Regions from separate parts of the Thioalkalivibrio sp. ALE20 genome, predicted to be linked through region 4. Evidence: predicted binding sites of a transcription regulator. Region 4 holds the regulator's gene; each other region holds the start of a gene.
What was found. Region 4 encodes sigma-54, which starts transcription at its own class of promoters, with help from an activator protein. Its sites were predicted from a motif close to TGGCANGNTNCNTGCTT; they were not measured.
Positions count from the first base shown of each region.

Region 1: F790_RS0100795 (CmpA/NrtA family ABC transporter substrate-binding protein) is a predicted target of sigma-54. The motif match lies at 878-894, and genes of this name have one in related genera.
Region 2: fliL (flagellar basal body-associated protein FliL) is a predicted target of sigma-54. The motif match lies at 955-971, and genes of this name have one in related genera.
Region 3: F790_RS0112245 (pilin) is a predicted target of sigma-54. The motif match lies at 1,112-1,128, and genes of this name have one in related genera.

Region 1 is NZ_KB906471.1:159,730-164,937, reverse strand. Features, by position in the region: gene F790_RS0100800 (nitrate regulatory protein) at 1-605, shown strand, start outside; gene F790_RS0100795 (CmpA/NrtA family ABC transporter substrate-binding protein) at 1,074-2,492, shown strand; gene ntrB (nitrate ABC transporter permease) at 2,505-3,452, shown strand; gene F790_RS0100785 (ABC transporter ATP-binding protein) at 3,463-4,260, shown strand; gene nirB (nitrite reductase large subunit NirB) at 4,260-5,208, shown strand, end outside.
Region 2 is NZ_KB906475.1:60,226-65,433, forward strand. Features, by position in the region: gene fliM (flagellar motor switch protein FliM) at 1-427, opposite strand, end outside; gene fliL (flagellar basal body-associated protein FliL) at 438-917, opposite strand; gene F790_RS0108860 (flagellar hook-length control protein FliK) at 1,127-2,212, opposite strand; gene fliJ (flagellar export protein FliJ) at 2,280-2,741, opposite strand; gene F790_RS0108870 (FliI/YscN family ATPase) at 2,738-4,117, opposite strand; gene F790_RS0108875 (FliH/SctL family protein) at 4,114-4,878, opposite strand; gene fliG (flagellar motor switch protein FliG) at 4,875-5,208, opposite strand, start outside.
Region 3 is NZ_KB906481.1:21,073-26,280, forward strand. Features, by position in the region: gene F790_RS0112235 (TIGR02281 family clan AA aspartic protease) at 1-89, opposite strand, end outside; gene F790_RS0112240 (pilin) at 633-1,073, shown strand; gene F790_RS0112245 (pilin) at 1,187-1,645, shown strand; gene F790_RS0112250 (lipopolysaccharide assembly protein LapB) at 1,762-3,771, shown strand; gene F790_RS0112255 (lipopolysaccharide assembly protein LapB) at 3,768-5,208, shown strand, end outside.
Region 4 is NZ_KB906472.1:388,989-394,196, forward strand. Features, by position in the region: gene F790_RS0105260 (PTS sugar transporter subunit IIA) at 1-254, opposite strand, end outside; gene hpf (ribosome hibernation-promoting factor, HPF/YfiA family) at 259-597, opposite strand; gene F790_RS0105270 (RNA polymerase factor sigma-54) at 601-2,121, opposite strand; gene lptB (LPS export ABC transporter ATP-binding protein) at 2,206-2,946, opposite strand; gene lptA (lipopolysaccharide transport periplasmic protein LptA) at 2,943-3,485, opposite strand; gene lptC (LPS export ABC transporter periplasmic protein LptC) at 3,482-4,060, opposite strand; gene F790_RS0105290 (HAD family hydrolase) at 4,057-4,593, opposite strand; gene F790_RS0105295 (KpsF/GutQ family sugar-phosphate isomerase) at 4,593-5,208, opposite strand, start outside.

The sequences.
Region 1 (5,208 bases), on a different contig from region 4:
CGGCCTTCGCCGCCGACATCGAGCGTCTGCGCCGCCGGGCCTGTACCGAGGCCTCAGGGCACCACGACCCCGCCCGGGCCGAGGAATGGTTTGCCTGTACCACCGCGCGCATCGACGCGATGAAGGAGATCGAGGATCTGCTGGAGATGCACCTGAACGAGTGCTGCTCGGCACGCATCACGGCGGATCGCGCGGACCTCGGCGCGGTGCGTGACCGGGTCGCGCAACTCGCCGAGTCGGAACTGCGCGACAGCGTCCCGTATGCGGTGTTCTTCGGCGCGCCGGAGGGCCTGGAGCCCGCGCAGGAGGAGGGCGATGCCGCACTCAACGTACCGATCGTCGGACACTCGGTGATGGACTTGGTGCAGCGCCAGGCGGCCCGGCTGCAGTCGGTGGAGGATGAACTGCATGCGGCACGCCAGGCCCTGGCCGAGCGCAAGACCATCGAGCGTGCCAAGGCGCTGCTGATCCAGCACCGCGGCCTCAGCGAGGACCAGGCCTACAAGCTCCTGCGCCAGACGGCGATGAACCAGAACCGGCGCCTGGCCGAGGTCGCCGAGGCGACCGTCGCGATGTCCGACCTGCTGGGCAAGGGCGGCCTGTAGCTAACTCCCCGGGAAACGGATGCCGGCCCTGTGGGAGCGGGCTTGCCCGCGAAGCACCTGCCAGTGTCCGCGACTGGCAGGGGCTTCGCCGCCAAGGCGGCTCCTACAGGTAGTGCACCAGCGCGGTTCATCTGCACCGCCGGTGTGCCCCAGGGTGGTGCCGCTTGCGAGTGATATTCCCCTGCGAAGATTCGATTGAGTACCGGGAACCGTCCGATTTTTCCGCGTCAGGATAGGCTTTGCGCCCTATCGGTCGATCAGCAACGGCTAATTGGCACACCTCCTGCAGGAATACCGGCAAGACGAGCCAACGGCGGTTCGTCGCCTGACAACAGGGAGACCCGACGACCGGGCCTCCCACGGGACTGGACAAAGGCGTCCATCACCCGGCTGCAAACGCGGCCGGGCTGATAGGACGCCTTTTTTCGTTTTTGGGATGTGTTTGCTGACAAGGGGAGTGAACCCGCAATGACCGATCACACGAATGACACGAAAAAGACCTCCGGCCTGTCGCGCCGGCGTTTCCTTCAGGCCGGCGGCGTTCTGGCAGGGGGCGCCGCCTTGGGGATGCATCCGGATTTTTTCCGGTCGGCGGCCTATGCCGGGGGATCCGAAGGGCTGGAAAAGACCAAGCTCGAGTTCGGATTTATCCCCTTGACGGATTGTGCTCCGCTCGTAGTCGCCCAGGAGAAGGGATATTTCGCTCGCCACGGGCTCGACGTCCATGTGGCCAAGGAGGCTTCCTGGGCCAATATTCGCGACAAGGTCTCCGTTGGGAGCCTGGATGGCGGGCACATGCTGGCGGGGATGCCGATCGCCGCGACGCTGGGCGTGGGTGCTACCCAGCGCAACACCATCACGGGGTTCAGCATGGACCTCAACGGCAACGCGATTACCGTTTCCAACGAGCTCTACGACCGGATGGTCGAGGCCGATCCGGAGGCTATGAACGAACGGCCGATTTCCGCGCGCGCCCTGAAGAAGGTCATCGATGCCGACCAGGCAGCGGGCCGTGCCCCGATGACCTTCGCCATGGTTTTCCCCGTATCCACGCATAACTATGAACTGCGCTACTGGATGGCCGCTTCCGGGATCAACCCGGATCGGGATGTCCGCCTGGTTGTGATCCCGCCACCCCAGATGGTGGCCAACCTGCGCGCGGGCAACATGGATGGCTACTGCGTCGGCGAGCCCTGGAACATGCGTGCGGTGGACATGGGTATCGGCAAGACCCTGGTCACCAACTACGAGATATGGAACAACAATCCGGAGAAGGTGTTTGGCGTACTGGAGAGCTGGGCGGAAGAACACCCGAATACGCACCAGGCAGCGTTGCGGGCCTTGATCGAGGCCAACGAGTGGATGGACAAGCCCGAGAATCGCGAAGAAGTGGTGCGCATCATTTCGGGCCGCCGTTTTGTCAACGCCCCTGAACACGTAGTGGCCATGTCGATGACGGGGACGCTCCAGTTCAATCCGGACGGAGACCCCGAACCCTTCCCGGACTTCAATGTGTTCCACCGTTACGCGGCCAGCTTTCCGTGGCGCTCGCATGCGGCCTGGTTTGTCACGCAGATGGTTCGTTGGGGGCAGCTGGAAGAGCCTGTGGATATGCGTGCGGTGGCCGAAAAGGTCTATCGCCCCGAACTGTATCGGCAAGCGGCTGCAGAAGTGGGCGTCGCCTATCCCGAGATCGACTGGAAGACGGAAGGCACACGCAATGAACACTGGACCCTGGAGGCGGCCTCCTCGCCGATCGAGATGGGCCCTGACCGGTTCATTGATAACCGCGCCTATGACCCGGATGACCTTGTCGGCTATGTCGACGGTTTCGATGTACACAGTCGCAAGGTCGCCCTCGATGACCTCGCCGACGTCAACGGCTGAGGGAGGCCCACCATGTCCACCAATTACGCCGATATGCAACTGGCGGTTGAACGCGAGAACGACAAGGACGCCGAAGGTCGAACGGAGGCCGCCGCTGGCCGGGAAACCAAACCGGCGGAACGCAACGACACCGCCGGGGCGATCGAATCGGCACACGATGACCGATTCGAGGTGATGGCGGATATGTTCCAGCGCTGGATTCCTGTGCTGGCACTCCCGCTGATTGCGTTCGGATTGCTGCTGGGGGGCTGGGCCTGGCTGCAGTCGACGGTCTCGCCGGACCTCCCGACGCCCGGGCAAGTGTGGGCCGAGGCCGTCTACCTGCTAAGCGATCCGTTCTACGACTACGGTCCGAACGACATGGGGATCGGCTGGCAGGTGATGTATTCCCTTGGCCGCGTCCTGGCGGGCTTCGGCCTGGCAGCACTGGTCGGCATTCCGCTGGGCTTGATGATGGGCGCTTCGCTCTCGATGCGCCGCGCCATTAGCCCGGTCGTGCAGCTGTTGCGTCCCGTGTCCCCGCTGGCCTGGCTGCCGCTCGGTCTGCTGGTGTTCCAGGCGGTCAATCCCTCCGCGATCTTCGTGATCTTCATCACCAGCATCTGGCCGATCCTCATCAATACCGCGGCCGGGGTCCAGGCCATCCCGCGTGACTACACCAACGTATCCCAGGTGCTCCGTCTCGGGCGCCTGGAGGCGGCGCGCAAGATCCTGATCCCCGCAACCATGCCCTACATCCTCACCGGCATGCGGTTGGCGCTGGGGATTGCCTGGATGGTGATCGTGGCGGCCGAGATGCTCACCGGCGGGGTCGGCATCGGATTCTTTATCTGGGACGAATGGAACAACCTCAATGTCGCTTCGATCATCGTGTCGATCTTCGTGATCGGTCTTGTGGGCATCGCCCTGGACGCTGGGGTGGGCCTGATCAAGAAACGCTTCGACTACGCGCCCGCGTAAGGAGAAACACATGAGTCACTATCTCAATCTCGATTATCTGGACATGACGTTTGCGACTCCACGCGGGCCGCTCAACGTGCTGAACAACGTGAATCTGAAGGTCCAGAAAGGCGAATTCGTATCCATCATCGGGCATTCCGGCTGTGGCAAGTCCACCGTTCTGAACATCGTGGCTGGGCTGCTGCGCGCAACCACTGGGGGCGTTCTTCTGGAAGAGCGCGAGGTAGTGGAACCCGGGCCAGAGCGTGCCGTGGTGTTCCAGAACCACTCCCTGCTGCCCTGGATGACGGTGTACGAGAATGTCCGTCTGGCCGTTGACAAAGTGCGCCGCGGAGCTCCCCAGGCCGAGCGCGACGCCTGGACGCTGGAGAATCTCGAACGTGTCCACATGACCCACGCGAAGGATCAGTACCCCGGTGAGATCTCCGGGGGTATGAAGCAGCGCGTCGGGATCGCCCGGGCGCTGGCGATGGAGCCCAAGGTCCTGCTGATGGATGAACCGTTCGGCGCGCTGGATGCGCTGACCCGGGCACATCTGCAGGACGAGGTCATGAAGCTGCGGTCGGATCTGGGCAACACCGTGCTGATGGTCACCCACGACGTGGACGAGGCGGTGCTGCTGTCCGACCGCATCGTGATGATGACCAACGGCCCGGCCGCGACCATCGGCGAGATCCTGGAGATCGACCTGCCAAAGCCGCGCGAGCGCCTGGTGATGGCCGACAACGCGCAGTACAACCACTACCGGGCCGAGGTGCTGCGCTTCCTCCACGAGCGTCACAAGAATCCCGAGTCGGAGGCCGCGTGATGGATACCGCGAACGACAAGCCGCGGCTGGTCCTGATCGGCAACGGCATGGCCGGGATGCGCACGGTCGAGGAGCTGCTGAAGCTCAAGCCGGACATGTACGACATCACCGTGTTCGGTGCCGAGCCCTGGGGCAACTACAACCGCATCATGCTCTCGCCGGTGCTGGCCTCGGAGAAGACCGTCGACGAGATCATGCTGAACGACGATGCCTGGTATGCCGAGCGCGGCATCACCCTGCACAAGGGCCGACGCATCGAACGGATCGACCGCGTGAACCGGCGGGTGATCGCCGAGGACGGCACCGAGGCGCCCTATGACCGCCTGCTGCTGGCGACCGGCTCCGACCCGGTGATGATCCCGGTGCCGGGGCATGAACTGGAGGGCGTGGTCGCTTTCCGCGACATCCACGACGTGGACGCGATGCTCGCGGCCAGCCGCGCACACAAGCATGCGGTGGTGATCGGCGGCGGCCTGCTGGGCCTGGAGGCCGCCAACGGCCTGATGCGCCAGGGCATGGAGGTCACCGTGGTGCACCTGATGGAGCACCTGATGGAGCGCCAGCTGGATGCCGAGGCCGCCGGGATGCTGCGCGGCTCGCTGGAGGAGCGCGGCATGCGTTTTCGCATGGCGCATCAGACCGAGACGATCCTGGGCGAGGGCCGCGTCACCGGTGTGCGCTTCACCGACGGCAGCGAGGTCGAGGCGGATCTGGTGGTGATGGCGGTCGGCATCCGCCCGAACACGGCGCTGGCCGCGTCCGCCGGGCTGCACTGCGAGCGCGGCGTGGTGGTGAACGACACCATGCAGACCTATGACCCGTCGATCTACGCGGTCGGCGAGTGCGTGCAGCACCGCGGCGCCACCTATGGCCTGGTCGCGCCCTTGTGGGAACAGGCAAAGGTCTGCGCCAACCACCTGGCCGAGTACGGTATCGGGCGCTACGAGG
Region 2 (5,208 bases), on a different contig from region 4:
GGGTATAGAAGCGCCCGTCGCCGCCGAAGAAGTTGTCCACCAGGATGAACACCAGCTTGGGGTCGAACACGAACAGTCCGGTGCCATGCAGCGGATGCGCGCGTACCAGATTCAGGCTGGTGGGCACGAACAGGGAGTGCATGTACTCGGAAAACTTGGTCAGCCGGGTGCCGCTGACCGAGATCTCGGCCGAACGCCGCAGCATGTTGAACAGCCGCACGCGCAGATGCCGCGCAAAACGCTCGTTGATCATCTCGAGCGTGGGCATGCGCCCGCGCACGATCCGGTCCTGGGTGGCGAAATTGAACTCGCGCGCCTGACCGTCGCTGGGGAACTCTTCCTCCTCGGTCTCGACGTCACCGGCATCGACGCCGTGCAGCAGCGCGTCGATCTCGTCCTGGCTCAGGATATCGGTTTGCTGTGCCATGACGCGCGCCTTATTGCATGACCAGTTCGGTGAACACCACGCGCTCCAGATCGGAGGGCGCTTCGCGCGACTCCAGGATCGCACGGACAGTGGCCGTCAGCTCCTCCGTCAGCGCTTCCTTGCCTTCCCGCGTGTTCAGCTCGGTATATTCCTGATCCGAGAGGATGCCGAGGATGTCGTTGCGGACTACGGGCAGGTGATCCTCCACGGCTTCCAGCACCGCCGGGTCGGTGGACACCAGACCGATCTGCACGCGCAGGAACTGCACGCTTCCCGGGGCATCGATGTTCACCGTCATGGGATCGAGCGACGAATAGTGGCGCTCGGGCGGCAGATCTTCCGCCGTTTCGTCAGCGTCCTGCGACAGCAGGTACCAGGCGGCCGCGCCCCCGCCGCCGGCGAGCAGAACCGCAATGACCAGGAGGATGATGATCATCCATTTCCTGCCGCCGCCCCCCTTGTTCTCGAGTTCGACTTCCTTCTCCGCCATGACACACCCGCATTGCGTGGATTCGCTGACGGAACCCAAGCAAGCGCGGTGCCATGAATAATTACTACTTTATAAACAGAGAGTTGAACCCACTTTAGGGGTGTCGTTCGTCATCCCGAGGGTCGAGCGCCCGGCGTATGCGTCAACGAACCGGACGCTCCATCGAGCGAGAAGTCGAGATTCTGGCGGCCGGTCTGCCGGAACGGGCCTCAGGCAAACAGGTCCACCCGACGGTTGAGGAAGGAAAGGGTGCTGCCGGGAGCGACGGGACCTTCATCGTCCTCGCTCCCTTCGCCCTCCGCACCCGTGGCGACGCCGGGTTCATCCCCGCTTCCGTAACCGTCGCCGGCCATTTCGGTATCCGCGGAATCGTCCGGCGGTTCATCCGACACCGAGGCATCGGCGAGCTCGAGCCCGCTGTCGGCGAGACTGTCACGCAGGCGCGGCATTGCCGCTTCCAGCACCTCACGGGTCACGGGGTTGGTACTGAAGAACTGTACACTGGCACGGTCCCCATCCATGCTGACCCGCACATCCAGGACCCCCAGCTGAGGCGGATGCAGTTTCATCTCGGTGCGCCCGCCACGGGCCTGCGCCATCATCTGGATCTGCTCCGCGAGCTGGCGATCGCCCGAAGTCTGCAGCAGCCGGGTCAGATCCAGCCGCATCCCGCCGCCCCGCGCACCCTCGGCATCGGAGGCCTGGGCTGCCGGTTGGGCCAGTGCCTGGGCATTCTCACGGCCGCTGCGCGCCGATTCCGAGGCCTGTGTCAGCCACTGGGCCAGGACCTCGGTGGTCCCCTCACGCGAACCACCGCCGGTCAGCGTCCCCGGAGCCAGTTCCTGCAGCCGGGACCCCGGGTTCTGCTCTTCCGGACCGGCCTGCAGGAACAGGCGCATCAGAGAAACCGGGATGCCGTCGCCCGCCGCTCCGGACCCGGGCCCGTCTTCCAGCAGACTGCGCAGCTCGCGGCCGTCGATCTCTCCGTCACCTTCCTCGCCGGTCAGCCAGCCGGGCGGCAATTGCATGCCGTCCACAGCGGTCAGATCCTGCCCCTTCAGGAGATCCTGGAAGCGCTGGATCAGTCCTTCCAGATCCAGTTCGGCCAGCTCGGAATCATCCACCCCGAGCGCACCCAGCATCGCTTCCAGCTGCGGGCGGAGTGCCTTCAGGAAACCGTCTTCCCCGCCTTTTCCCTTGTCTTTCAACTCCTTGAGCCGATCCATGCCCTCGCCGCCGTCGAGCAGCTGCGCCAGCGCCCCCAGCCCCTGTCCCGATGCCTGTGCTGCGATCATGTCCCGTCCTCGCCTGTTGCGCGCACCGCGCGCGTCCACCCCTGCGGGGGCTGCGTACTCGTGCCTTTCAAGATTCCTGCCAGTTCACCGTCCGTTCACCGGATTCCGGTTCCCGTGCGAAGGCCTGGCGGGTCGCCCACATGTCCTGCTCCACCTGCTGCCGCCGGGCCTGATGACGCTGGTCTTCGGCTCGCGTGCGTTCCAGCAGCTTTTCCAGCGACATGCAGTCGCGATGGTGTTCCAGCCATTGCTCGCGAGCCGTCTCCACCTGGCTTTCGGCCGCCTGGATGCGCAGGGCCTGCTGTTCCAGCGCCTCGCGCAGCTTCTGCCGCATGCCGGCCAGCCACTTGAGGGTGTTGGGGTCCTGCGGCATGGAGGCCGCCAGGTATTCCTGCTGGAAGGTTTCCAGCTGCTCGCGCTGGGCCTCCGCGGCGTTCAGCTGAGCAATGCGTTCGCCCAGTTCGCGAGTCGCCTCGGTCTCGCCGATCTGGCGGATGCGCAACAGCCGTTCGATGCGCTGCGGATTCATGCCCCGCCCCCGGTGAGTGCGATCAGCTGATCCCGCGCGGTGGCAAAATCCACCGCCTCGGTCGTGCCCTGCGCCAGGAACTGCTCCAGCCGGTCATGCATCGCCACGGCCTGGTCGAGGTGTGGATCGGCACCCTTGCGGTAGGCCCCCACCGAGATCAGGTCGCGGTTGCGCTGATAGGTGGCGGCCAGATCACGGAACCGCCGTGCCGCTTTCTCGTGTTCGGGCGTCGTCAGCGCACTCATCACGCGCGAGATCGATGCACCGACATCGATGGCCGGGTAGCGACCGGTCTCGGCGATCTCGCGCGAGAGCACCACATGCCCGTCAAGGATCGCCCGCGCGGCGTCCACGATCGGATCGTTCGGGTCATCTCCCTCGGCCAGCACCGTATAGAATCCGGTGATCGAGCCCCCGCCCACGTCGCCATTGCCGGCACGCTCCACCAGCTGCGGCAGGCGCGCGAACACCGAGGCCGCATAGCCCTTGGAAGCCGGCGGCTCGCCGATGGCCATCGCGATCTCGCGCGCGCCCTGGGCGAAGCGGGTCAGCGAGTCCATCAGCAGCAGCACGTTCAGCCCCTGATCGCGGAACTGTTCCGCCACCGTAGTCGCCACCCAGGCCCCGTGCTGGCGCAGCAGCGGCGACTGATCCGCCGGGACCGCCACCACCACCGTACGCCGGCGGGATTCCTCGTCGAGGATCTCGTGGATGAAATCGTTGACCTCGCGCCCGCGTTCCCCGATCAGCCCGACCACGATCACGTCGGCGCTGGTGTGGCGGGTCATCATCCCCAGCAGCACGCTCTTGCCCACGCCGGAACCGGCGAACAGGCCCAGCCGCTGGCCGCGCCCGACCGACAGCAGCGCGTTGATCGCGCGTACGCCGGTGTCCAGAGGCTCGCGCACCGGGGCGCGCGACAGCGGGTTGATCGGCTGTCCGTTGAGCGTGGCACGATCATGCGTCCGGATCGGCCCGAGGCCGTCCAGTGGCTCGCCACGGGCGTCGATCACCCGCCCCAGCAGGCCATTACCCACCGGGATCGAACGCTGGGTGTCCACCGGCTCGATGCGGGCCCCGGGCACCAGCCCGGCGGCCGCCTCCTCCGGCATCAGGAACGTCCGGTCGTTCTGGAATCCGACGACCTCGGCGGGCACGGTTTCGCCGCGTTCGCCATGGATCAGGGCGCGGCCGCCCAGCGGCAGACGCAGGCCCTCGGCCTCGAGGGTCAGACCGGTCACGCGCGACAGGATCCCCTGCGACTGCGGGGCCGCCACCCGTTCGACCCGCCCGCGCGACTGCTCCAGCCGTTCGCGCAGCCCCGCGGTGAGCCCTTCGCGCTGGCGTGTATGGGCATCGCGAATACTGGCGGTCATGCCGGATCCTCCTCATCACGGGCGGACGCATCGTCCCCGGGTTCCTTTCGCTTCTCCGTACCCGCCCCGTCATGCGCCGACGTCGTGACCGGCTCGCGCGGCTCCGGATCCGTGTCCGGCACGCTCGCGTGGCCGTCCCAGATGGCCTCCACGGCCTGCCGCAGGCGACGCTCCAGACTGGCATCCACTTCGGACGCACCCGCCTCGACCCGACAGCCTCCGCGCGCCAGTTCCGGGTCCGGGATCCAGGTGATCTCGCCCGCTTGCGCGGACCCCCATTGCTCCACCAGGGCCTGATCCTCGGGATGCAGGTGCACCCGCACGCTGCGGTTGCGTCCCGGCAACTGCTGCATCGCCTCGTCCAGCACCTCGCGGATGATCTCCGGTCGGGTCTGCAGCTCCACCCGGATTACCTGGCGCGCCAGCGCGGTCACCAGCGACAGCAGTTCCGGTTCCAGTGCATCGGCAGCCTCGGCGAGTGGATCACTGAGGCCCTGACCCACCGACTCCAGGGCCGCCACGGCCTCGCGCAGCTTCTTTTCCTCGCGCGCCCGCGCCGCCTTTTCGGCCTCCTGCTTGCCCAGTTCATGGCCCTCGGCGTAGCCCCGCTCGAAACCGTTCTGGCGCGCCTCTTCCTCGATCGCCTCGATCTCGGCGGCGGTGGGCAGGCGCCGCTGTTCCGGCTCGTTGCCGTTCTCGTCGAACTCCGGCGGCTCCCACAGGGAGGCCGCGCTGGCGGACCCGGCGTCGTGCACGCTCACAGCATCTGCTCCCCGCCCTTGCCGCCAAGCACGATCTCACCGTTCTCCGCCAGGCGGCGAGCGACCTGCAGGATCTCCTTCTGCGCCCCCTCGACCTCGGACACGCGCACCGGCCCCTTGGCTTCCAGGTCCTCGCGCAGCATTTCGGCGGCGCGTTTGGACATGTTGCTGAAGATCTTGTCTTTCAGGTCGTCGTCGGCACCCTTCATCGCCAGCACCAGGGACTCGGTGGACACCTCCCGCAGCAGGGTCTGGATCCCGCGGTCGTCGACGTCGATCAGATTGTCGAAGACGAACATCAGCTCTTCGATACGCCCGGCCAGGTCCTGG
Region 3 (5,208 bases), on a different contig from region 4:
ACCGACAGGACCGCCCGGCCGTCGAACACCGCGTGGACGGTGACGTCGGCGGCCGCAGCGCCGGGGAGCACGAGGGCGGCGGCGAGCATGGCGAGGCGGGCGACGTAGCGTGTTTCCCGGAATTTAATCATTGTTCTTTGTATCCAACCTTGGCGTTTCGCCTGTGAGCAGGCTCCCACAGACCGGTGTGGCGGGGGCCGCGTAGGAGCGGCCTCGGCCGCGAACCGGACGTGCGTGCGCCCGGGCTCCGGCTGTTCGCCTGCAAGCAGGCTCCTGCACGATGGGGCGCATCCAGACCCCGATCGGCCAGAGGGCTGGCCTCCCACAGGGTACCGGGCCCGTAGGAGGCCAGCCTCTGGCCGATCGGGCATGTCCAGCACCCCCACGCGCAGGGGATGCGCTCCTGCGTGGGGGAGGAAGGATTATTGGCCGGGCAGCGGGGGCATACAAGAGCGACTACCGGCCGGGGCGACAATCCCGATGGGCACACTCGGGAATACCCGCAAACTGACAAAGGTTGTCACTCGGGGTGACCAATTTCGTCACCCAAGACTGACAATCGCCGTCACACTCGGGGTGAATGAGTTGGCACGGAATGTGATTGCCCGCACAAAAAACAAAGGAGCATCCACATGCGACAACTCATCCAGAAGGGCTTCACGCTGATCGAACTCATGATCGTGGTCGCGATCATCGGCATCCTCGCGAGCCTCGCGCTGTTTGCCTACGCGGACTACCAGGTGCGGGCACAGCTCGCGGAAAGCGTTTCGCTCGTGGGCCCGGCGCGGAATGCCGTGGAAGAGTTCTACAACGAACGGGGCCACTTCCCCGCCTCCAACGAATCGGCCGGGCTGGAAGACCCTCAGGGATATGCGGGGAGTTACACCGAATCCATTGAGGTGCATGATAACGGCACCATCCGGGCCCTGATCGGGAACGATGCCAATACACGCGTGGCCGGCGGCTACATGGTGTTCTCCGCCTCCACTGCCAGCTCCGGGCTGACCTGGCAGTGCCTGGGCCAGGGGGACGTCCCCACCCGCCTGCTGCCCTCGGGATGCCGGGCCGACTGAGCTGGCCCAAATTTCCCCGCCCGTAGTATTGCAATACTTGGCATTACGATTGCATACTTTCAGGCAGGGTTTAGCAGGACCCTGACCAACTCCCAAGAGCAAGGAGCAACACCATGCGCAAGCAAGTCCAGAAGGGTTTCACCCTCATCGAACTCATGATCGTGGTCGCGATCATCGGTATCCTGGCGGCCATCGCCCTGCCGGCCTACCAGGACTACACCGTCCGCGCCCAGGTCTCGGAAGGCATGTCGCTGGCCGCCGGTGCCCGCACCGCCGTGGCCGAATATGTAAACCAGCGCGGCGCCTTCGCCTCCGACAATGCCTCATACGGTCTGGAACCCTCCGAAGAGATCACCGGCTCTTACGTGACCCATGTTAATGCTGGCACGTCTGGCGAGGAGCCGAGCGACGCCGACGGCATCATCACGATCACCTTCGGCAATCAGGCCAACGCCGCCATCGATGGGGATACGCTGGAGTTCTCGGCCACGACGTCCGCCGGCAGTCTGCAGTGGAACTGCCGCCCCGGCGACCTGGAAACCAAGTACCTGCCGACCGACTGCCGTCAGTAAGCCGGGCTGACCTTCAGCCGATCATCGGCTGATACCGGCACCGAACACCCCGCTCCGGCGGGGTGTTCTTTTTCCACCCCCTCCCCGCAGTTCCAGACATCCGCCACGAGGCCACGGTGAACGGACCCTCCCGCACCCTATCCGGTACCACGCTGAGCGCCATCCTTCTGGTCGCCCTGCTGGCGGCTGTTGCACTGGTCTACGCGCCCGGCAGCACCGGGGGTTATGTCTTCGACGACATGCCCAATATCGTGGACAACGCCGCCCTGGAGATGGATCACCTGTCGTGGGCCGAGCTGCGCGCCGCGGCGTTTTCCGCGGATTCCGGCCGCCTGAACCGGCCCATCGCCATGGGCAGCTTCGCCCTGGAACGCTATTTTTTCGGGCTGGACCCGTTCCCGATGAAGATCACCAACGTGGTGATCCACTTGATCAACACGCTGCTCGTGTTTGCCCTGGCGCTGCTGGTCGCGCGCCGGCTCGAGCACCGCCTGACCGAACGGCGCGGCCATGGCCTGAGCCTGGTCGTTCCGTTGCCGATGTTCGCTCTGGCCGTAGCCGCCGCCTGGGCGCTGGCCCCCATCAACCTGACCGGCGTGCTGTACGTGGTCCAGCGCATGGAGGCGCTGGCCACGCTGTTCATGCTGGCCGGCCTCATTGCCTACATCCTCGGGCGCCTGCGGATCGAACGCGGGCGTCTGCGCAGCGGCTGGGCGCTGGTGCTGGGCGGGCTGGGCCTCGGCACGGCCCTGGCCGTGCTCAGCAAGGAAAGCGGGGTCATGCTGCCGGTGTTCGCGCTGCTGGCCGAATGGCTGCTGTTCGGCTTTGGCGCGGCCGGTACGGCGACCCGGCGCGGGCTCTACTGGCTGTTCGGCCTGGTGCTGGTGCTGCCCGGCGTGGCCGGCCTGGCCACGGTACTGCCGGTGAACCCCGAGCTCCCCAACCGCCCGTTCGATCTGTGGGAGCGCCTGTGGACCCAGGCCCACGCCATGTGGTTCTACATGCGCAACATCGTCGCGCCCGCACCCGGCACGCTTACCCTGTATCACGATGCCTTCCCGCTCGCCCGCGCCTGGAACGACCCCTGGACCAGCCTGCCGGCAGCGCTGGGCCTGCTCGGGCTGGTCGCGGGGGCCTTCGCGCTGTGGCGCCGTCACCCGCTCATCACCTTCGGGATACTGTTCTTCTTCATCCCGCACCTGCTGGTGTCCACCATCATCGGCCTGGAGCTGGTGTACGAGCACCGCAATCACATCGCCTCGGCCGGCCTGATCATGGCGGTGTTCGGGGTGCTGCTCTCGGGGCGGCCAGGCGACTCGCTTGCGTTCGCGCGCAAGGCAGCCGTGATCGGCCTGATCGCACTCTACGGGTTTCTCACCTTTCTGCGGGCCAGCGAGTGGAGCGATCCGGTGCAACTGGCGTACTTCGAAGGAACCCGGCAGGAAGACTCCCCACGGGCCAGCTACCATCTGGGCCTCATCCTGATTCAGGCAGGCGCCGAACCGGGCCAGCCGGTATACGGACTGGCCATTGAACAGATGCAGCGCGCCGCCCGCCTGCCCGGCGCCACCCTTACGCCCTATCAGGGGCTGATCTTCGAACATGCTCGGCACCCGGGACTAAACGTGGACCCTGTATGGTGGACCGCCATGGAGGAATACATCCGCCGCGGGCCGCTGACCACGCAGGACGTGGGTGCGCTGATGTCGCTGGCGCGCGCGCAGGCCGACGGCACCATCGATCTGGACCCGCAGCGGCTGCAGCGGGTGCTGGAAACGGCCTATGAGCTCCATCCCGACCGGAGCCGCCTGCGCCCCGCGCTGGCCGACTTCCTGATCAACGTCGCGGGCGAGCGCGAACGCGGGTACGAACTCCTGCTCGAGGAAACCGCCCACCGCCCCGGCAACGAGGTGGCCTGGCTGCGGCTGGCGCGTTTTCAGATCGTCAGTGGAATGTTGCACCAGGCAGAACAGAGCCTGATGCGTGCGGCAGAGGCCGACCGGCACGGCAGCACCCGACGCGCCCTGCAGGCCCAGCTCGATGAACGCCGACAGGAGCCGGACCCGATCGAGCCGGGCGAGATCGAACCGGGCGAGCTCCGGCCCCATGGGGAGGTCATGCCATGACGCGGCTGAACTCCGTTCGATCTCATACGGCATGGCGCGCAAGGCTGGCCCTGCTCCTTCTGCTGGCCCTCGCCTGGCTGGTCTACCGCCCGGGCCTGTCCGGCGATTTCATCTTCGATGATCTGACCAACCTGGCCCTGCTCGGTTTCTACGGCACCATCGACAACCTGCAGGCATTCTGGCTGTACGTGCTCTCGGGCTTTGCCGGCCCCACCGGACGGCCGGTGGCCATGGCCTCGTTCCTGATCGATGCGCGCAACTGGCCGGCGGATCCCGAGCCGTTCAAGCACACCAACGTGCTCATCCATCTGGCCATCGGCGTGGTGCTGTTCGGCTTGCTGCACCGGCTGGCACGGGCACTGGAGGCAGACGCCCGCACCGCCGCGCTGGTGGCCCTGCTGGCCACGGCGCTGTGGCTGCTGCACCCGCTGTGGGTCTCCACCACGCTGTACGTGGTGCAGCGCATGGCGCAGCTCGCCACACTGTTCGTGCTGGCCGGGCTGTGGCTGTACGTGCGCACGCGGCTGGCGCACCCGCCCGAGGTCCGCCCGGCCACGGTACTCGGTATGGCCGGCGGCATCGGCGGGTGCGGCCTGCTGGCCGTGCTCTCCAAGGAAAACGGGGCCCTGCTGCCGCTGCTGGCGCTGGTGCTGGAAGGGACCATCCTCGCCGCCCATGCGCGGCGGCACGGCCTGCAGCCGACCCGCGGGTTTGTCTGGTGGCGGCGGATCGTGCTGGGCGTGCCCGTCGCGCTGCTGCTGGCCTATCTGGCCACCCGCGCCGGGGCCCTGCTGAGCGACGACCCGGGCACGCGCGGCTTTACCGCGCTGGAGCGCCTGCTCACCCAGGGCCGCATCCTGTGGGATTACGTGGGCCACCTGGCCCTGCCCCGACCGGTCACGGGCGGGGTGTTTCAGGACCATATTACGGTCTCCACCGGCCTGTTCAGCCCCTGGACCACGGCACTGGCCTGGGCGGCCTGGATAACCCTGGCCGCGCTGGCCATCGTGTGGCGACTGCGCTTCCCGGCGCTGGCGGCGGCCATCCTGTTCTTTCTGGCCGCGCATCTGCTGGAGTCGAGCTTCATCCAGCTGGAGCTGTACTTCGAACACCGCAACCACCTGGCCGCCGCCCTGCTCGGCCTGCCGCTGGCGCTGGCCTGGCTGCGCTGGAAACGCCCGGATGCGCTCACCCGTACGCTGGTGCCCCTGCTGGTCATCGCCGCACTGGCCCTGGTGACCGCGCTGCGTGCGGACCTGTGGGGCAGCCCCTTCCAGCAGGCCCGCGGCTGGGCCGAGGCCCGCGAGGACTCGGCCCGTGCCCAGCACTACCTGGCCGGATTCTGGCGCGAGACCGGGCACTATGAGGAAGAAGAACGGCTGATCCGTCGAGCCATCGAACTGAACCCCGAGGGCATTCCCTGGCGCATCCGTGCCG
Region 4 (5,208 bases):
TCCAGACGCAGGACCGCGATGCGGGGCGTATCCAGCTCGGCGAGACGGCCGTGCGGGATCGCCACGCCATGGCCGAGCCCGGTGGAGCCCAGTTTTTCGCGGGCCGACATGGCTTCGAACGCGGCACTGGCCGCCAGTCCGTCCGCGGCCCCGTCCACCAGCAGATCGGCGAGGGTTTCCAGCGCTCGTTTCTTGCTGGAGCAGTCGGTTTCCAGTCCGATGCGCTCCGGGGTGATGAGCTCGGCCGGATTCATCGGCTTACTCGGGTTGTTCGCGGTTGCGCTGGGCGCCCTCGGCGCGATGATGATCCTTGACCTTCTCCTTGTGCTTGATCAGCTGGCGGTCGACCTTGTCGATCAGGCCGTCGATGGCGGCGTACATGTCATCGTGGCTGGCCTCGGCGTGGATGTGGTTGCCGCTGACCTGCAGATTCGCTTCCGCCTTGTTGTGCAGCTTCTGCGTCTTCTCGTGGTTCAGCACCACGTGCACGTCGATCACCTTGTCGAAGTGGCGTTCCAGCTTCTGGAATTTCTCGTTGACGTAGTCGCGCAGGGCGTCGGTGATGTCGACGTGGTGTCCGGTGAGATTGATCTGCATGGGTCAGGCTCCTTTCGGTTTGCTTCCGGTCGGCATGGCGGCCATCTGGCGGCGCTCGCTGGAGGATGGCAGGTTCATGCCCTCCCGGTATTTGGCCACGGTACGCCGGGCCACGTTGATGCCCCGATCCGCCAGGATCTGGGCGAGGCGGGAATCGCTGAGCGGTTTGCCCGGCGTTTCCTCTTCGATGAGTTCGCGGATCATGGCACGAATCGCGGTCGCGGAGCATTCCCCGCCGTCACTGGTGCCCACGTGACTGGAGAAGAAATACTTGAATTCGAACACCCCGCGGGGGGTGTGCATGTATTTCTGCGTGGTCACCCGCGAGATCGTGGACTCGTGCATCTCCAGGGCTTCGGCGATGTCGCGCAGGATCAGCGGCTGCATCGCCACCTCGCCGTGTTCCAGGAACCCCTGCTGGCGTTCGACGATCGCGCGCGCCACGCGCAGCAGGGTGTCGTTGCGGCTGTGCAGGCTCTTGATGAACCATCGCGCCTCCTGCAGCTGATCGCGCATGAAGGCGCTGTCGCGGGCATCGGAGACCTGGCGGACCATGCCGGCGTAGAGGTCGTTGATGCGAATGCGCGGGGCGATCTCGGGATTCAGGTCGACCTGCCAGCCCCGGTCGGTATGACGCACGTAGACATCCGGGACCACGTATTCCGGCGGTGTCTCGCTGATCTGGGCGCCGGGGCGCGGGTTGAGCGTGCGGATCAGGTCCAGCGCCGCGGCCAGTTCGTCGCCATCGCGTACGCCGCTCTGGCGCTGCAGGGCCTTGTAGTCACGCCGGGCAAGGGCGTCCATGCCGTGTTCCAGAAGCGCGCGCGCCGCCTCGCGCGAGGGCGCGTCCGGCGCCAGCTCGCCCAGCTGGACCTCCAGGCACTCGCGCAGATCCAGCGAACCGACCCCCAGCGGGTCGCAGTGCTGCAACCAGTGGCGTACGGCCTCGACCTCGTCGGTGTCGACGGGGGGTTCTTCACTCCGGCTGATGGTCTCGGCCAGGGTCTCGACGTCGCCCTCGAGGTAGCCGTCGCCGTTGATGGTGTCGATCAGGGCGGCGCCGATGCGCTGGTCGCGCGGGGTCAGGTGCGACAGATGCAGCTGCCACAGCAGGTGATCCTGCAGCCCGCCGCCGTCGTCGTCCGAGGTGTTCTCCAGCGGGTCGCGGTCGTCCAGACCGCGCGGGCTGGCGCTGGCGTCGTAGATGTCTTCCCAGCGGCTGTCGGTCACCAGCTCGTCGGGGATGACGTCCTCCGAGCCGCCGGCATCCACCGTTTCGCCGGTGCCGGCGGTGTCGCTGCCGCTCTCGCCGTCGTCGGTGTTCGCGTCGCTGTCGGTGTCCCCCGCGTCGGCACCGAGTTCGTCATCCTCGGCCTGTTCCAGCATGGGATTGCTTTCCAGCGCCTGCTGGATCTCGGCCTGGAGCTCCAGCGTGGACAGCTGCAGCAGCCGGATGGCCTGCTGCAGCTGCGGCGTCATGGTCAGCGTCTGACCGAGCTGCAGATTCAGCCCGGGCTTCAGCATGAGTTGGGAAAGGCGTTGGTCACCATAAGTGAATAGTAATCCCTTGCTGCGGGCTTGTGCACCGCCCGGGTGCGGCGGTCGGTGTCACAGGCGGAAGTTTTCGCCGAGGTAGACCTCGCGCACGCGGGTGTCGGCCAGCAGTTCGTCCGGCGTGCCCGCGCTCAGCAGGCGCCCCTCGCTGAGGATGTACGCGCGATGGCAGATGCCCAGGGTCTCGCGTACGTTGTGATCCGAGATTAGTACGCCGATGCCGCGTTCGGCCAGGTGGCGGATGACTTCCTGGATCTCGCCGACCGAGATCGGATCGACCCCGGCAAACGGTTCGTCCAGACAGATGAACCGCGGATCGCCGGCCAGCGCGCGGGCGATCTCGGCGCGCCGCCGCTCGCCTCCGGACAGCGCGATCCCGGGGCTGTGGCGCACGGTCTCCAGCTGGAATTCCTCGATCAGGGCGTCGCCGATGCGGCGGCGCTCGTGGCGGTCGAGTTCCGGGCGCAGTTCCAGCACCGCCTGCAGGTTGTCCTGGACCGACAGGCGGCGAAAGATCGATGCCTCCTGCGGGAGATAGCCCAGCCCGGCGCGGGCGCGTTCGTGGATGGGCGCCCGGGTGATGTCGCGCCCGCCCAGGGTGATGCGCCCGGTATTGGGCCGGATCAGTCCGACCAGGCTGTAGAAGCAGGTGGTCTTGCCGGCTCCGTTGGGTCCCAGCAGGCCGACCACTTCGCCGGGCACCAGGTCCACATCCATCGCGTCCAGCACGGTACGCTGGCCATAGCGCTTGCTCAGCTCGCGGGCGACCAGATGGCCGTCGGCCGCGGGGGTCATGGATTGTCCTCGCGTGGCTGCAGGCGGATGTGCACGCGCTCGTCGTCGGTGTCGCCGCGTTCGGCGCGGATCACGTCGCGTTCGAGATCGTAGGTGATGCGCTGCCCGCGGGCATCCTCGGCGGCGGTGATGACGCGTGCCCGTTCGGTCAGGATCACGCGTTCCTCGTCGAGGAAATAGTCGATGCGCAGCCCTTCGGCGATGCGCGTCTCGCCGGTCTCGGGATCGGGCGACTCCAGGCGTGCGGGCTCGCCGTGGGCCTCGATCTCGTAGGGGCGGCGCTCGCGCATGTGCACGATCACGCGGTCCGCTTCCAGCGTGGCATCGCCGCGCACCACGATCACGTCGCCGGTGTAGGTTCCGGTGCCCGCGCGTTCGTCCATCTCGGCGTGGTCCGCGGTGATCTCCACCGGCAGGGCATCCTCGCGGCCGGTCGCCGGCGGGGCCGCCAGGAACAGTGCGAGTATGCCCGCCACGGCAAGCAGCGGGGCCGGTCGGCGGATGCCCGCGCGGCGATGTTCGGTTGTGGCCGGGTTCATTCCGGGCGGTCCTCCTGCGGCAGGTCGCTGTACAGCGTGTAGACCTCGGCGAGCAGCTCAATGGTATCCGCTTGCGGGTCGGCGCGCAGGCCGGTACCCCGCTGGAACAGTCCCGGCTGTTCCAGGGTGCTCGGGGCCGACGAGGTCGTCAGCCGGGTGTCCAGCGCCACGCGCACGTCGCGCGACTCGATCACCGTGCGTACGCGCGCGTCGCGTTCGGGGCGCAGGCCGCGGGTGTGGCCGAAGGTATGCAGCAGTTCGCGATCGGGCTGATGTGCCGCGCGCGGGGCGCGCCAGGTCCAGTTCAGGCCCCGTTGGTCCAGCAGATCCAGCTCCGGGTCATCGATGAACTGGACCGCATCCCGGTCGTATTCGCGCAGCCGCGACCCCTGCAGGCGGTGGGTGGGCCGCCCGTCCTCGCCGGTGACATGCGCGGTAAACCCCTCGATCTGCAGCGTAGGTTCCGCGTCGGCCGCGGGTTCGGCGGGCGGCTCGGCCGCTGCCGGCCCGGCGAGCAGGCATCCGGCGGCCAGCAGCCGGGCGGCGAGCGGGGTGCGGCGCGGATCCGGGGTCATGCGTGCAGGTAGCTTTCGAGCACGGCCTCAAGGCGGCCGCGCGCGGCCAGCAGGTCCTCGCAGACTTCGCGGACCGCGCCGCGCCCGCCACCGGCCGTGGTGACCCATTGCGCGTGCTGGCGCACGAACGGATGGGCGTCGCCGACCGCGATGCCCAGGCCAACCCGTCGCATCGCCGGCAGATCGACCACGTCGTCGCCGACGAACGCGGCCACGTCGGCGCGGTGCCCGGTCTGCTGCAGCAGCTGTGCCAGTGCCTCCCCCTTGTCCCGCCGGCCCTGGATGCAGTGGCGGATGCCCAGATCCTGCAGGCGATGTTCGACGACCGCCGACTGCCGCCCGGTCAGGATCGCGACCTCCAGGCCTTCGTCCATGGCCATGCGCAGGCCGTGGCCGTCGCGGCTGTGGAAGGCCTTGTACTGTTCGCCACCGTCGCCGAGGAACAGCGCGCCGTCGGTCAGCACGCCGTCGACGTCCAGGATCAGCAGTCGGGTGCCGCGCTGCAGGCCGGCGAGATCGATGTCGTCATGCATCAGGCGACCCCCGCGCGCAGCAGGTCGTGCATGTTGATCACCCCCTGCAGCCGGCCGTCCGCATCGGCGACCGGGAGGGCGTTGATGCGGCGGCTTTCCATCACCTCCAGGGCCTCCGCGGCCAGCCAGTCGGCGCGGGCGGTGTGCCCGCCCCGGGTCATCACCTCGCCAATGGTCAGCGTCTCCAGGCTCTCGCCCCGGTCCAGGGTGCGGCGCAGGTCGCCGTCGGTGAAGACCCCCAGGATTCGCGCGTCGGCGTCGCTGACGATCACCAGTCCCAGTCCCTTGCGGGTGATCTCGAACAGCGCGTCCTTCAGCGGCGCTTCGGGCGCGATGCGCGGGATCGCCTCGCCGGTATGCATGATGTCGCCGACGTGGATCAGCAGGCGCCGCCCGAGGCGCCCGCCGGGGTGCGAACGGGCGAAATCGTCGGCGGTGAAGCCGCGCGCATCCAGCACCGCCACCGCCAGGGCATCGCTCATCGCCAGGGCCGCGGTGGTGCTGGAGGTGGGGGCCAGTCCCAGCGGGCAGGCCTCGCGTTCCACGCTGACGTCCAGATGGACGCTGGCATCGGTGCCCAGGCGCGAACCGGGATTGCCGGTCATCGCGATCAGC